Regions from separate parts of the Pseudocolwellia sp. G5-9 genome, predicted to be linked through region 1. Evidence: predicted binding sites of a transcription regulator. Region 1 holds the regulator's gene; the other holds the start of a gene.
What was found. The regulator sigma-54, encoded in region 1, starts transcription at its own class of promoters, with help from an activator protein. The targets are predictions, from matches to a motif close to GTTGGCACGNNNNTNGNNT.

Region 1 (7,654 bases):
ATAGATTCAGCTGAGTTTATTGCACGCTCTTTTGGAATAAGTGACTTAGTCATTGGTTTAACAATTGTGGCTATTGGTACTAGTTTGCCAGAACTTGCAGCGAGTATTGCTAGTATCATTAAAAAAGAGGATGATTTAGCTTTAGGTAATATCATAGGATCGAATATATTTAACATCTTGGCTGTATTATCATTAACTGGATTGATAGCGCCGGGCGATATTGATGAAAAGGCAGCGACGCGTGATGCGCCTATTATGTTAGGAGTGACTTTACTGCTCTTTGTTATTTGTTTTACTCGTAAGTTAGGTAATTTCAGAATCACTCGTCTCAAAGGCTTACTTTTACTGGGTATTTTCATTGCGTATCAAATATTACTTTTCTCGCCATTGAAATAAATTAACGAGACGACATCCATGAAACAATTTAAACAACTGGCTCTCAATGTTATTGATATTGAAAAACAAGCCATCGAAGATATTAAACAATATATAAACGATGATTTTGAATTAGCTTGTCAGTTAATGTTTAACTGTACAGGACGAGTTATTGTTATTGGTATGGGAAAATCTGGCCATATTGGTGGGAAAATAGCAGCGACATTAGCCAGTACAGGAACACCCGCTTTTTTTGTTCACCCTGGTGAAGCAAGTCATGGTGATTTAGGCATGATCAGACAAGATGATGTTGTGTTAACCATATCTAACTCAGGCGAAACCGCTGAAGTTTTATCTATAGTTCCCGTAATTAAACGCATGGGCAGCAAGTTAATTGCCATGACAGGTAATGCAAATTCAACGTTAGCTGATATAGCTGACACTCACATTTGTATTAAAGTTTCTCAAGAGGCTTGTCCTTTAGGATTAACGCCTACATCAAGTACCACTGCCACTTTAGTTATGGGAGATGCATTAGCTGTAGCCTTACTCAACGCGAGAGGTTTTACTGCTGACGATTTTGCATTATCTCACCCTGGTGGTAGCTTAGGTAAAAGATTATTACTACGATTATCTGATGTAATGCATAGCAATGAGCGCGTACCGGTAGTACAAAGTACGGCAAAAATTAAAGATGCACTCGTTGAAATGTCATTAAAAGGTTTAGGAATGACGGCTATTGTTGATGACAACAAATTGGTTGGATTATTTACTGACGGCGATTTACGTAGAATCTTAGATCAAAAAGTAGATATTCATCAAGATGAGATAACAAGTGTAATGACGAAGGATCCTACAGTCGCACCTCCCGATATGCTAGCCGCTGAAGCATTAAAAATAATGGAAGACAAAAAAATTAATGGTCTTATTATTGTTAACGAAAACAATACTCCTATTGGTGCGATGAATATGCACGACCTTCTGAAATCGGGGATCATATAAATGAACACACTTTACGGACATGTCGAACAAATCATTCTAGACAAAGCCAAACAAATAAAACTTTTTATTTGTGATATCGACGGGGTATTTTCAGATGGACGAATATATTTAGGAAATAATGGCGAAGAGCTAAAAGCTTTCCATACCAAAGACGGTTATGGCATAAAAGCATTAGGTGCAAGCGGAGTTGATGTTGCAGTAATTACTGGCCGACAATCAAATATTGTACAAACAAGAATGACGGCTCTCAATGTAAAATATATTATTCAGGGCCAAGAAAATAAATTACCCGCATTAAAAGAAATATTAACCCAAATGAATTGTGCGCCTGAACAAGTCGCTTATATTGGTGATGACATGCCTGACTATGAATGTATGGCTTATGTTGGCTTAAGTATTGCCGTAAATGATGCTCATCCTCAAATATTACAACTTGCTCATTACACCACCTATACCAAAGGTGGTTTTGGTGCAGTACGAGAAGTGTGCGATTTAATTATGCAAACTCAAGGGACACTTGAACATGCAACTGGCGCTAGTATATGACTCGGCTATATAGCTTAGCTTTTTTTGCTTTATTATTAGCTGGTATTGCATACGGCTTAGTTGAGTGGTTGCAATCCAAAGAACAAATAACTGAAAATGTTGCTACTGAATTAACACCTGATTTTATTGCCGAATCGTTAAAAAGTAACACATTTAATAATAAAGGCGGGCTAAGCCATATAATTGATGCTCAAAGAATGGAGCACTATTCAGATATAGAAGTTACACACTTTGAGTTTCCAAGCTTAACGATATATCCAGAAAATAAAAATGTTCCATGGAAAGTCAGTTCAAAAGAAGGCACACTGTTTAAGAACAACCGTGTAAGCTTAAAAAACCGAGTAAAAATAGAAGCTACTGATCCTGATAGCTTGATACAAGAAATTCATGGTAAATCAATAGAATTAGATTTAAATACAAATATTATTAGTTCAGAACAAGCTATCGTCGTTTTAGGTAATGGCTTTACTATGTATGGCTCTGGGCTAATTGTTGATATTAACACCAAACAGATGACACTAACCGAACATGTGCAAACTATTTTCAAAAAAATTAAAAAGTAGCTTACTACTGCTTTTACTATCGTCATTAGCAAGCACGAGTGCTTTAGCTAAAAAAATTGATTTAAATCAAGAGCTAAGTATTGACGCCAGCCGTCAGTCAGCTGATCTTAAAAACAAAATATTCAGCTACATCGATAATGTTGTTATTAAACAAGGTACATTGATCATCAAAGCTGATTTAGTGCAAGTACTTACAGACACAACAACAGGTGAAAAAACCTATATAGCAAAAGGTAAGCCTGCAACCTTTGAACAAACATTAGAAGACGGTAAACCTATTAATCTTCAAGCTAATGAAATCAGATATGAACCGTCTTTAAATACCGTAACCATATCTGGGCAAGCGTTACTGAAACAAGATGGTAGCGAAGTAAGCGGTAGTAAAATTACCTATAACTCAGAAACAGAATACGTAAATGCTGAAAGTAATAAAAACGATAAAGTAAAAACAGTTATTCAGCCCAAAGAAAAAACAAAACCCACTTTATCTCAGGACATTCAATAAGTCATGACTACCTCAACGTTAATCGCAAAAGGTTTAGCTAAATCTTACAAAGGTCGTAAGGTTGTAAAAAATGTAGGGTTAAAGGTCAACGCTGGTCAAATCGTAGGTTTACTAGGGCCTAATGGTGCAGGAAAAACCACTTCTTTTTATATGATAGTCGGCCTTGTTCCTAACGATGAAGGCTCTATTGTTCTTAACGATGAAGACGTCACCTTATTACCTATGCACGAACGCGCTAGAAAAGGTATTGGATATCTGCCACAAGAAGCTTCAATTTTTAGAAAGCTAAGTGTATACGATAACATTATGGCCATCTTACAAACTCAAAAAGGCCTTAATGAAATCGAACGAGAAGAAAGATTAGAGCACTTATTGGAAGAATTTAATATTGGTCATATTAAAGATAATTTAGGTATGAGCTTATCTGGTGGTGAACGCCGCAGAGTCGAAATAGCCAGAGCACTTGCCGCAGACCCAAAATTTATATTATTAGATGAACCGTTTGCCGGCGTAGATCCTATTTCTGTTGGCGACATAAAAAAAATTATTATTCACTTAAAGCAACGTGGTATAGGTATATTAATTACAGACCATAATGTTCGAGAAACACTCGATGTTTGCGAGCATGCGTATATTGTAAGTCATGGTGAACTGATCGCTGAAGGGACCTCTGAAGAAATACTTTCCAATCAGCATGTAAGAGATGTATACCTTGGTGAACAATTTACGCTATAGTTATCTATAAGCAGTCAACAATATTTATATTGTTTTATCGTTTTGTATTATTAATGAATAGGATAAAAAATACGTAGATGCGCCCTTCTTTACAACTCCGTATCGGACAACATCTAACGATGACACCGCAGTTACAACAAGCCATCAAGCTGTTGCAACTCTCTACGTTGGATTTACAACAAGAAATTCAAGAGGCATTGGAGAGTAATCCTTTGCTAGAAGTTGATGAAAGTCCTTCTAATACCCAAGATGAATCAGTCAATAATTTAGAAGATGCATTTTCCGCAAATGCGACAAAAGAAATAGATTCAAAAAAAACAGACGGCACTGAAGACTCTTCCCCAACTATAGATGAAATGACAACCACAGAAGCCATGGGAAACACAGATATTCCTGAAGAGTTAAACATGGATACTACGTGGGACGAAAGCTACAGTGCTGGCGTATCAAACACAGGTAGCATTAGCTCTCCTTCTGAAGATTATACCTACCAAGGCGAAACTAAAGACTCGCTGCAAGATCACCTTTTATGGCAAATGGAATTAACACCTTTTAGTGACACAGACAAAACCATTGCAATAGCGATTATTGAAGCCATAGATGAATCTGGATATTTAACCGTTTCCTGTGAAGATATTTTAGACTGTGTTGGCATTGAAGGTGTTGAACTCGATGAAATACAAGCAGTACTAAAAAGAATTAACGTATTTGATCCTGTAGGTGTAGGGGCTCGTTCAGTCTCTGATTGTTTATTGATTCAACTGAATCAATTTGAACTAACAACGCCTTGGTTAAAAGAAGCCAAGCAAGTTGTTAAAGATTATATCGATCTACTAGGTAGTAGAGATTATCGTCAGTTAATGCGTAAAACACGCTTAAAAGAAGATCAATTACGTGAAGTCCTTCGCTTAATTCAATCATTAGATCCTCGTCCTGGTGACAGCGTAGTTAAAAGTGACGATCAATATGTTATTCCTGACGTATCCGTTGAAAAGAAAAATGGTCGTTGGGTTGTTGAGTTAAATCCAGATACCGCGCCTAAGTTGTCTGTTAACCAACAATATGCAGCAATGACACGTACCATGAAGTCAACAAACGATACACTATTAAAAGTGTCTAATTGTATTGTTCAGCGCCAGCAAGGCTTTTTTGAGCATGGCCCTGAATCTATGCGACCTATGGTTTTAAACGATATAGCCGAAGCCGTTGAAATGCATGAATCTACTATTTCACGTGTAACAACACAAAAATATATGCATACACCAAGAGGTATATTTGAACTTAAATACTTCTTCTCCAGCCATGTTAGTACCGAAAATGGTGGCGATTGCTCCTCAACAGCAATCAGAGAGCTTATCAAAAAACTTGTCGCCGCAGAAATTCCTGCCAAACCATTAAGTGATAATAAAATGGCAGAAATACTCGCCGAGCAAGGTATACAAGTGGCTCGTCGAACCGTAGCAAAATATAGAGAATCGTTGTCCATTCCACCATCAAACCAACGAAAAAGTTTAATTTAATTTTTCAAATATCACTAAAAGAGGGTTTAACTTATGCAAATCAATTTAACTGGTCATCATGTAGAAATCACAAACTCTTTACGCGAATACGTTAATACGAAATTTTCAAAATTAGAACGTCATTTTGATCAGATCAATAATGTTCATGTTGTGTTAACCATTGAAAAATCAAATCAAATAGCTGAATCTACTGTTCATTTAAAGGGAACAGAAGTACATGCTACAGCAGAAAACCATGATATGTATGCCTCAATTGACGCTTTAATCGATAAACTAGATCGTCAAATATTAAAACACAAAGGCAAAACAACCCACCATTAACCTATAAAAAACAGGCTTTAGTAGTAATTATGACTTTGCAAGATATCTTAATGCCAGATTGCACATTTTGTGCAGTATCTGGCTCTAGCAAAAAGCGCGTTCTCGATAAAATTTGTACCATAGCAGCAGATAAAATTGTTGAACATAGTGCATACGAATTACTCGAAAGCCTAATCGCAAGAGAAAAACTAGGATCAACAGGAATAGGCAACGGTATTGCTATTCCTCATGGTCGTTTACCTAATGCAAAATCAGTTGTAGCAATTATTGTAACTACCGATATACCTGTAGATTTTGACGCAATCGACAACAAGCCTGTTGATATTTTTATTGCGTTATTCGTTCCCGAAGACGCTTGTAAAGAACATTTAACCACTTTGCAGAGTATTGCTAAGCTATTCAGTGATAAGCAAATAGCAAAACAAGTGCGTAAATGCCAAAGCAATGAAGCTTTGTATAATCTTATTCAAGAAAATAGAAATTAGTCGTTATAAAAAGGAACGAACAGTTCAATGAAGTTAATCATAGTAAGTGGACGTTCTGGTTCAGGAAAGTCTGTCGCATTAAGAGTGTTAGAAGATCTAGGTTATTATTGTGTCGACAATATTCCAGTTAATTTACTACCGGCACTAACACATACCGTTATCAATGATTATGAAAATGTCGCAGTGAGCATTGACGTACGTAATTTACCTAACAACCCTCAAGATGTTTCTGAAATATTAGACTATCTCCCTAGTACTGTTGATTTAAATATTTTATACCTAGATGCTGATGACAGTGATTTAATTAGACGATTCAGTGAAACAAGAAGGTTACATCCTCTCATTAAGCAAAATATAGCTCTCGATCAGGCTATCGCCTTGGAAAAAAAATTATTAGAACCAATATCTACCCGTACAGGTTTATACATTAATACCAGCCAACTATCGCCTCACCAACTTGCAGATTTAGTAAGAGAGCGTATTTTGGGTAAAAAGTCTGGCTCTATGGTGGTTGTATTTGAATCATTTGGTTTTAAGCATGGCGTACCGCAAGATGCTGATTATGTGTTTGATGCACGCTTTCTTCCTAATCCCTTTTGGGATAAAGAATTAAAAGCCTATACAGGATTAGATCAACCGGTAAAAGACTATTTATCAAGCCAACCCATAGTCACTAAATTTATATGGCAGATTAATAGTTTTATGATGACCTGGTTACCTCACTTAGAACGTAACAACCGAAGTTATGTTACCATTGCTATTGGCTGTACTGGCGGAAAGCACCGTTCAGTCTACATAGCTGAGCTTCTAGCAAATAATTTAAGAAAAGAACGCGAAGATGTTCAATCACGACACAGAGACATCACCATAGCAAGTACCTAAGGGTGGCGTAGATATAAGGTTATCCCATGAAAAAATGTGAAAAAACCCTAGTTATAACTAATAAACTTGGCTTACATGCCCGCGCGGCAACAAAACTGGCACAGTTATGTCAAAAATTTAATACCTCAGTAACTGTTTCTTTAGATGATAACTCTGCTGATGCAAGTAGTATTATGGGGTTAATGCTATTAGCTGGTAGCCAAGGTAAAACCGTTACAGTTGTAACGGAAGGTGTTGATGCGGAAGAAGCAATAAAAAGTATTTGCCAATTGTTTTCTGACAAATTTGACGAAGAAGAATAACCGCGTTGTAAGTTCTCTATCACAACATTCACTAGAAAAAAGCTGAAAAAACAATTAAGTTAAGTTAAACTAACTGTCATAAGTACCCCCAAATATTGTCATACTCAATACAGATAATGTGTACTATTTAGCGTTACTCATAAATGATACCAAGTTAATTAATTGGCCACTTAGCCATTTATGATTCAACTTGATATAACACAACATCAATTATTACGAGTTCTTTTTCAGTAGAATTCAAAGTATGAAGTAAACATAATCCGCCTAAGAAGCTAAATGAAGGGTTTTATGCCAGAAATTGCAGAACAAGAATATAACCAACAAAAACTCCTAGAAGTTAATGCCGCACTCGGTAGCGGTATGTTTGTTTACGTTCGAAAGTTACTGCAAAACATGCCCTCTTATGACTTAGCTTTAA
Region 2 (7,654 bases), 590 kb from region 1:
TCTTCACTTTGGAAACCTATGGTACTAAAGTTTTGAATTTCGTTAATAAACAGCTTATGTACTGCGGTAATTTTTTGTTGTGTAAAGTCTTGCATGGCAGCCATGCTAGTACCTACTTGCTGAACTTGCTTGGGCTCTAAGTGTTTTAAAATTTGCGCAGCATCTTCTTCAGACAAGCTCAGTAGCAAAATAGCTGCTTTTTCTGTGCCGTCTAATTTGTCAACATCAAACCCCGCAGGGGCGCTAGCCATAGGTGCTAGCCCTTGATTTTCATCACTCATCTTCGCTTAACCAACTTTTAACTACTTGAGAGGATAATTCAGGTTCATTTGCTACAAGAGCCCGAACAGCTTTTAATATGTCTTCATCACGATGTAAATCTGGTAGCTGCAAGCTTCCGTCTGGCGCAAAACCTACAGCGCCAGCATCAAATTCCGTGGTTAACATATCCATAGTTTCATCACCTAAATCAATATGACTATCAAGTGATTTGTCACCGTAATCGTCTGGTGTTTGGTCTGGATAAATTAAACGTTTCAACATTGGACGAACTACAGCCATTATTAATACGATAATAACCAATGCGCCAAGAACCAATTTCAAGGTTTTCATAAACCAAGGTTGAAGATAAATAGGCACTTCTTTTTCAACAATTGCAGCTTCGCGAGAAAACGGTAACGAAATAACTTCTAATACGTCGCCTCGCTGTAAGTCAAAACCCACACTACCTTGTAATAAGCGACGAATATTTGCTATTTCAGCTTCAGCTCTTGGTACATAAGACACAACAGGAGCCGTAGTAGCAGCTTCTTCGCCATCGGCACCTTCAGGTGCTGGTGTAGCAGGCGCGGTTGAGGTTAAATAATCTAACGCTACCGAAACACTCACACGACGAATAACACCCGTTTGTTGTTTAGTATGGCTGATAGCTTCATCTAATTCATAGTTTTTCGTTGATTCTAAATGATTACGGCTTGGCATTGCTCTTTTTTGCTCGCCGCCTGTCGCATTTTCAGGAATATCTGAATCTAATGGTGGCTGGTTTGATAGTGCACCCGGTATACCGCCTAACATGCCACCTATAGTTTTATCTTCAACTTTCATTTCACTACGTAAAGCAGGTAAATCAGAATTATAACGGCGTTGAGTTTCTTCGGTATTGGTAAAGTCCATCGTTACATCAACTTGCGCTGTGTAATTACCTAAACCCACAACAGGAATAAGGATTGAATCTATTTTTTCCATATATTCTGATTCACGTTTTTGTTCTATTTCAAATTCTTTACGTGAACGAGATGAAAGCGAACTTTGTGAACCTGAATTTAATAAACGACCATTTTGATCAGTAACAGTTACTTTGTTGGGTTGCATGCCTTGAACAGCTGAAGCGACAATATCGACTACAGCATCAACTTTTTCTTCCGATAATTGGCGGCCTTTTTGTAAGGTAAGTACCACAGTTGCGGAAGGAGACTTTACGCGTTTTGCGAAAATATTATCTTTTGGAATAGCTAATAAAACTTTAGCTCTTGCAATAGTTTGTAGCTCTTCAATGGTTCGAGCTAGTTGTTGTTCACGAGAATGTTTAAGTCGTTCACTTTCAAGACGTTGGCTTACACCAAAGCCCATGTCTTGCATAATAATTTCGTTACCTTCTTTTTTCTCGTAGGTTAAACCTTCACGAGCAAGTAACATTTTAACATTTTGATATTCGTCTGTAGGTACTGAAATAGTGTTGTTTTCTTGAAGGTAATCGACTTTATTCGCATCAAGAAAATCCATTGTTTTAATAAGTTGTTCGGTAGGAAGCTTAGTGATCACTCGATATTCAGCTTGGTTCGCCCACATGATCACAAATATAGCGATAACTAAACAAATAGCTAATGCCATAATTAGGGTTAATTGTCTTAGCACATCTACATTGCCAAGAGCAGATGAGAAACCTGACTTTTGTTCTTCAGATATGCTATCTGAACCGTCGTCAGTTACGACCATACCTGTATTATCAACTGTATCAGACACTTAATTTCTCCGAGAATTTTGGAAAGTTACAAACAAAAAGTCATACCTAAACAGGCATATTCATAATTTCTTTATAAGCTTCTACAAATTTATTACGTACTTGAACCGTTGCATCAAATGCCACACTTGCTTTAGATGCAGAAATCATGGTTTGCGCAAGCGTTACGCTAGAGTCACCTAATTCAAAAGCTTGACGCTGGGCCCCTGCGGTTTGTTGAAGATCGTTAACAGTATTAACGGCGTCTTTTAATAAACTTCCAAAATCGCTACCTGACTTATTTACTGACGGTATTGCATTATCAGATGAAACGGCTTGCGTATTATGGTTCATTGCCTCTAAAGACATGCTTTGCATTTGTGCAAATAAGGAATTTGATTTGATATCCATAGCAATCTCGCTTGTGTCAATTTCTTGATGTTTATATTGTTATTATGGATAAAGCAATCATGATGCCAAGGTAAGCGAACGTATAAGAGATTAAAATAAAAACTTTAAAATCAAAAGCTTGAAAGTGACTTAATTAGAAGGAATATAGATTATGCTTATATATAACAAAAAGCCCAGCATTGTTAGACTGGGCTTTAAGAAACTTAAGCAGGTATTTGAATACCTGAATCTCGCATTCTGGCTATTTTATAGCGTAAAGTTCTCGGGCTTATACCCAAACGTTCAGCTACATTTTTACGGCTACCTTGGCATGCGTTTAAGGTATCTAAAATAATTTGATGTTCTTGAATTTTTAACTCGTTACCGAGTTTGTCTTCAGAAAGCGTTTGAGTTTCATTTGTACTTGGGAGCGTTGTTGTTTCAAATTGTTCAATAAGTAAGTCGCTCGCATCAATCACATTATTACTATATAAAATAAGTGCTCTTTGAATAACATTATCGAGCTCTCTTACATTACCTGGCCAATCATAGGCAATTAATTTACTACGAGCTGCTGTGGTAAATTCTGGGATCATGTCTGAATTTTTTTGCACAATACGTTCAACTAAATGTTTTGCTAGAGGTAAAATATCATCTCGTCTTTGCGCAAGAGCTTTCCAAGTAAGAGGAAATACATTTAATCGATAATATAAATCTTCTCTAAATACACCTTCAGCTACGGCTTGTTGTAGATCTCGGTTACTGGTTGCAATCACTCTTACATCTAATTTAATGGTTTTACGGCCACCTAATCGCTCAACTTCTCGCTCTTGTAAAACACGTAAAATTTTAGCTTGTAAGCCTAAATCCATTTCGGTAATTTCGTCTAGTAGTATTGTACCACCCTGAGCTTGTTCAAATTTCCCCGGAGATGCTTGAATAGCTCCCGTAAATGCGCCTTTTTCGTAACCAAATAAGGTAGCTTCTAACATATTTTCAGGAATAGCGGCGCAATTTATAGCCACAAAAGGCGCTTCTGCACGATCTGAATTGTAATGAACATACTGAGCAAGTACTTCTTTGCCTGAACCACTAGGTCCTAGCACCATAACTGACGCTTCGGTTGCCGCAACTTTTTTCGCAAGAGATAGTAATTCAATACTTTTAGGATCAGCGACCACAGGTTCAAACATATTAGTTATTTCAAGAGGTACGTATTGATTCACCATATTCAATAGCACTTCGGGTGAAAAAGGCTTTGCCATATAATTACTAGCACCATCTTTCATTGCTTGTACAGCATCATCAATAGTGCCATAGGCTGTCATAATTAATACAGGCATTTGAGGAAGATTATTTTTGATACTTTTAAGAAGAGATAAACCAGACATCCCTCCCATTTGTACATCACTTACCACTAAATCAACTTTATGATTTTTTAGTAATAATAATGCTGCTTCACCAGATTCAGCTTCTATACACTGAAATCCCGCGAGTAGTAATGTATCAACTAAAGCTTCTCTTAAACCTGCGTCGTCTTCAACAACTAAAATTTTACTTGTTTTCATTAGCATTCTCCATAGGTGAGGCATGAAAGTTCGCTACTGATGAATATTCGTTCGAGGCTGCACTCGTTGGCGTTGAATCGTTATTAGCTGACGGATTAAATGTTGTTTCGAGTAAAGGGATGTGAATACAAAAATGTGCTCCCTCTCCCGCTTGACTCAATAGTTTAACGTCGCCTTGGTGCGCATTAACTACAGATTTAACAACAGCTAAACCTAAACCCGTGCCTTGAGAGCGTGATGTGTAAAAGGGTTCAAATATTTTATCTGCTAATTCTTTATCTATACCTTTACCGTTATCTCGTACACTGATAAGCGCATAGCCGTCTTTACAGTAAGAAGACAACTCAACTTTAGCGCCTTCTTTAATAACTTGAATGCTATTGAGTACTAAGTTTTGAATAGCGCCTGTAAGAGCACTTTTATTACCTAGTATTTGGCAGTCGTCTTCACATAGCGAAAATGTTATTTCGGCATTTTCTTTTTTAATAATGGCATCAATTGATTGAACCGAACTAGATAAAAGTTCATTAATAGATAAAGGTTCTACAACCTGTTGTTTACCACTTTTAGCGAAAAGCAGCATGTCGTTAACTTGTTGTTCTAAATCACTTAACCTTGTCATTAGCTTATCTTGAAAGTTTTCTCGTGATTCGTTAGTTAACTTTTTATTTTGTAAATTTGCACCATACAACATAGCAGCTGAAAGCGGTGTTCTAATTTGATGTGCTAATGTTGATACCATTCTCCCTAAAGAAGAAAGACGTTGTAATTGGCCTAATTTGTCTTGCAGTAAACGAGTTTCGGTTAAATCGGTGATCATAATGAGTTGCCCCGGCTGATCGCCTAGCGCAGTAATTTCTAATTTAACTCTTCGACCGTCCTTTAAAGACACTTCATGCCAATCGTCTGCTCTTGGTTTAAAAGAGCGTTTGATCACATCAAACCATGGTTGACCTAAAATAGGTTCATCAAGTAATTGACGAGCGACATCATTAATTTTTACAACAACACCATTGCCATCAAGAATGATCATTCCTGTTGGCATAACATCAATAACTTGGTTCAATTGTTGAATTTTTTCTTTTAATGAATTTATTTCATTTAAATTAGAATGCAGAGTTACATTTGCAGAAGGGCCTACCGCATTGTAAGAAAAAGCGGTTTGATCAAATGTATTATTGATATTGGAAACGGTTGAAGCTGCATATGTCATAATTCATCACTCAATTATTGATAACACATACAACAAAGCATTTACCATGCCAAACAAAAAATCATTAATTTTCAATAAATTAAAACGTAATAACATTAAAAACGGATATTCTAAATGGGTCAATTTTTTGGCTAAAAGCAAAGATTAATAGCTTTTTATTAAGACATTAATAAGATGGGCGTAGCTAAAAGACAATAAAAAAGGATATCAATACAATATCCTTTTTCTTCTGATAAATTGTAAAGTTAGCTTTTTTGTAAACTGTATTTACGCATTTTCTCAACAAGTGTTGTTCTACGCATACCTAAAGTTTCAGCAGCTCTAGCAACGACCCAATCGTTTAGTTCTAAAGCTTGAGTCACCAAGGAAACTTCAAGATCAGCTAAATAATCTTTAAGGTTAAAACCTTCAGATGGTAATACTAGAGTTTCTGTAAAGTCAGGTTCAGGTGTTTGAATCTCTTCTTCATCACCGTCATCATCGCCATAATCAAAGCCTGAAAACAGGTCATTAATGGCATCGCGCTCTTGTAATTCTTCTGGGTAGTCTTGTTGGTATTCGTCAACTTCAATATGTCGATACTTAATAGGAAGCTGACCAACATTAACAACTTGCTCGTTGTACATTATGATCATACGTTCAATTAAGTTAGATAGCTCACGTACATTACCTGCCCATTTATGTTCTTTTAAAGACTCTATCGCCTTTTCGGTAAAACGAACACTATGACCTTGTTCAGCAGTAAAACGAGAGATTAATTCTTTCATTAATAAGGGAATATCCTCTTTACGTTCTCGTAACGCAGGGGTTTCAATGGGAAATACATTTAATCGGTAATATAAGTCTTCACGAAATTCGTTGGTTTTTATCATTTCTTCTAAATGCTGATGGGTTGCTGCAATAATACGTACATCAGCTTTAATACTTTTACTCCCCCCTACTCGTTCAAAGGTACGCTCTTGCAGAACACGTAACAATTTAACTTGCATAGGCTGTGGCATATCACCAATTTCATCTAAAAATAGTGTTCCGCCTTCTGCCATTTCAAAGCGCCCTTTACGGGTAGAAATAGCGCCAGTAAAAGCACCTTTTTCATGTCCAAATAACTCACTTTCTAACAAGTCTGGTGGAATAGCGCCACAGTTAACGGGTACAAAAGGCCCTTTAGTACGATCAGACAAGTTATGTATATTACGTGCAACAACCTCTTTACCTGTACCTGATTCACCTAAAATTAATACATTTGCCTCAGTACTTGCTACTTGCTCAATTAAAAATCGTACTTGTTGCATTGGCTCACTAGCGCCCACCAATGAACGAAAAAGTACATTAGGGCAATTACCACTACGTTTATTAGGTAAATTATTGTGGTAATGATGACTATGATGGATCATTTCGGTTAGCTGCCCATAATTTAATGGGAGCGTTAATTCACCAATAACGTTGTTGTAGCCAGCAATGAGCGCTTTATCGATAAGATCATGGTAAATAAATGGGCAAGCAGGATGAGATTTAATAATGGCCTGTAAATGTTCTGATATTTCACCACATAATATTACGGTGAGAATATTAGGTACATCAACCAAGTGTTGAACTATTTCATCTTCAGGAAAAACATAAAAATGCTCTCCCACAAATGCTAATACAGTTTCTATTTGACTTCGTCTTGCCGGATCATTATCGACAACTAGAATATGTTTCTGTCCTTGCATAATTCCCTGATGATGAATATTTGTTTTTCTATGCTTTAATCATAACTTGCTTAAGTGAATAATCAATAAAAAATTGACGCTTATTAGCCATTTATTTGACATCGTTTAAAATTCAATCACTTAAGCTAGATTGGAGCGTCATTATTTGCTATTGCTAGGCTTTCAGGCGTACCAATATCACGCATATATCCTTTATTTTCCCAACCATTAACTTGGTTAATAAGGTATGGCATTAAATGGTAACTAATATCTGACTCATCATTTGCAAGTGTACTTAACATACCGTTAACACGCTTATCAAATAAATACACGGCGGCATTAGCTAAATTAGATGGCGGCTTTTTAACTTTTTCATGAAAAGCAACAACACAATTAGCGTCATCAAGTTCAACTATGCCACAACTTTGAGGGGAGTCTGTTTTAAATAACATTAAGGTTCCCAAACAGTTTTCTTTGCGTTGCTTAAAACTTGCGATAAAACTTGTCCAATCGCAAATACAGAGGTTGTCTGCATGGGCAATTAATACATCGCTATCACACCAAAATGCTTTTGTAGCCTTTAAAGTACCTAATGTACCGAGCAGTTCTTCTTCATGAAATGTGGTTATTTGATCTTTAAAAGGAGAATTTTCAATAAATTGGTTAACTTTCTCGGGTAAGTAGTGTGTATTAATTAAAAATTCAGAAAAGCCCGCTTTAGATAATTGCTCTAACCATATTTGCAACAAAGGTGTTTGATTAATAGAAACCAAACATTTAGGTATATTGTTAG

Region 2: fliE (flagellar hook-basal body complex protein FliE) is a predicted target of sigma-54. The motif match lies at 2,462-2,480, and genes of this name have one in related genera.

Annotation. Positions count from the first base shown of each region.
Region 1 covers NZ_CM147893.1:2,746,974-2,754,627, forward strand. The annotation lists gene AC0L5Q_RS11855 (calcium/sodium antiporter) at 1-396, shown strand, start outside; gene AC0L5Q_RS11860 (KpsF/GutQ family sugar-phosphate isomerase) at 523-1,377, shown strand; gene kdsC (3-deoxy-manno-octulosonate-8-phosphatase KdsC) at 1,378-1,923, shown strand; gene lptC (LPS export ABC transporter periplasmic protein LptC) at 1,920-2,486, shown strand; gene lptA (lipopolysaccharide transport periplasmic protein LptA) at 2,452-2,991, shown strand; gene lptB (LPS export ABC transporter ATP-binding protein) at 2,995-3,726, shown strand; gene rpoN (RNA polymerase factor sigma-54) at 3,804-5,246, shown strand; gene hpf (ribosome hibernation promoting factor) at 5,280-5,567, shown strand; gene ptsN (PTS IIA-like nitrogen regulatory protein PtsN) at 5,597-6,052, shown strand; gene rapZ (RNase adapter RapZ) at 6,080-6,934, shown strand; gene AC0L5Q_RS11905 (HPr family phosphocarrier protein) at 6,961-7,236, shown strand; gene mgtE (magnesium transporter) at 7,525-7,654, shown strand, end outside.
Region 2 covers NZ_CM147893.1:2,154,362-2,162,015, forward strand. The annotation lists gene fliG (flagellar motor switch protein FliG) at 1-281, opposite strand, end outside; gene fliF (flagellar basal-body MS-ring/collar protein FliF) at 274-1,995, opposite strand; gene fliE (flagellar hook-basal body complex protein FliE) at 2,069-2,410, opposite strand; gene AC0L5Q_RS09265 (sigma-54-dependent transcriptional regulator) at 2,614-3,957, opposite strand; gene AC0L5Q_RS09270 (sensor histidine kinase) at 3,944-5,170, opposite strand; gene AC0L5Q_RS09275 (sigma-54 dependent transcriptional regulator) at 5,416-6,882, opposite strand; gene AC0L5Q_RS09280 (nucleotidyltransferase family protein) at 7,008-7,654, opposite strand, start outside.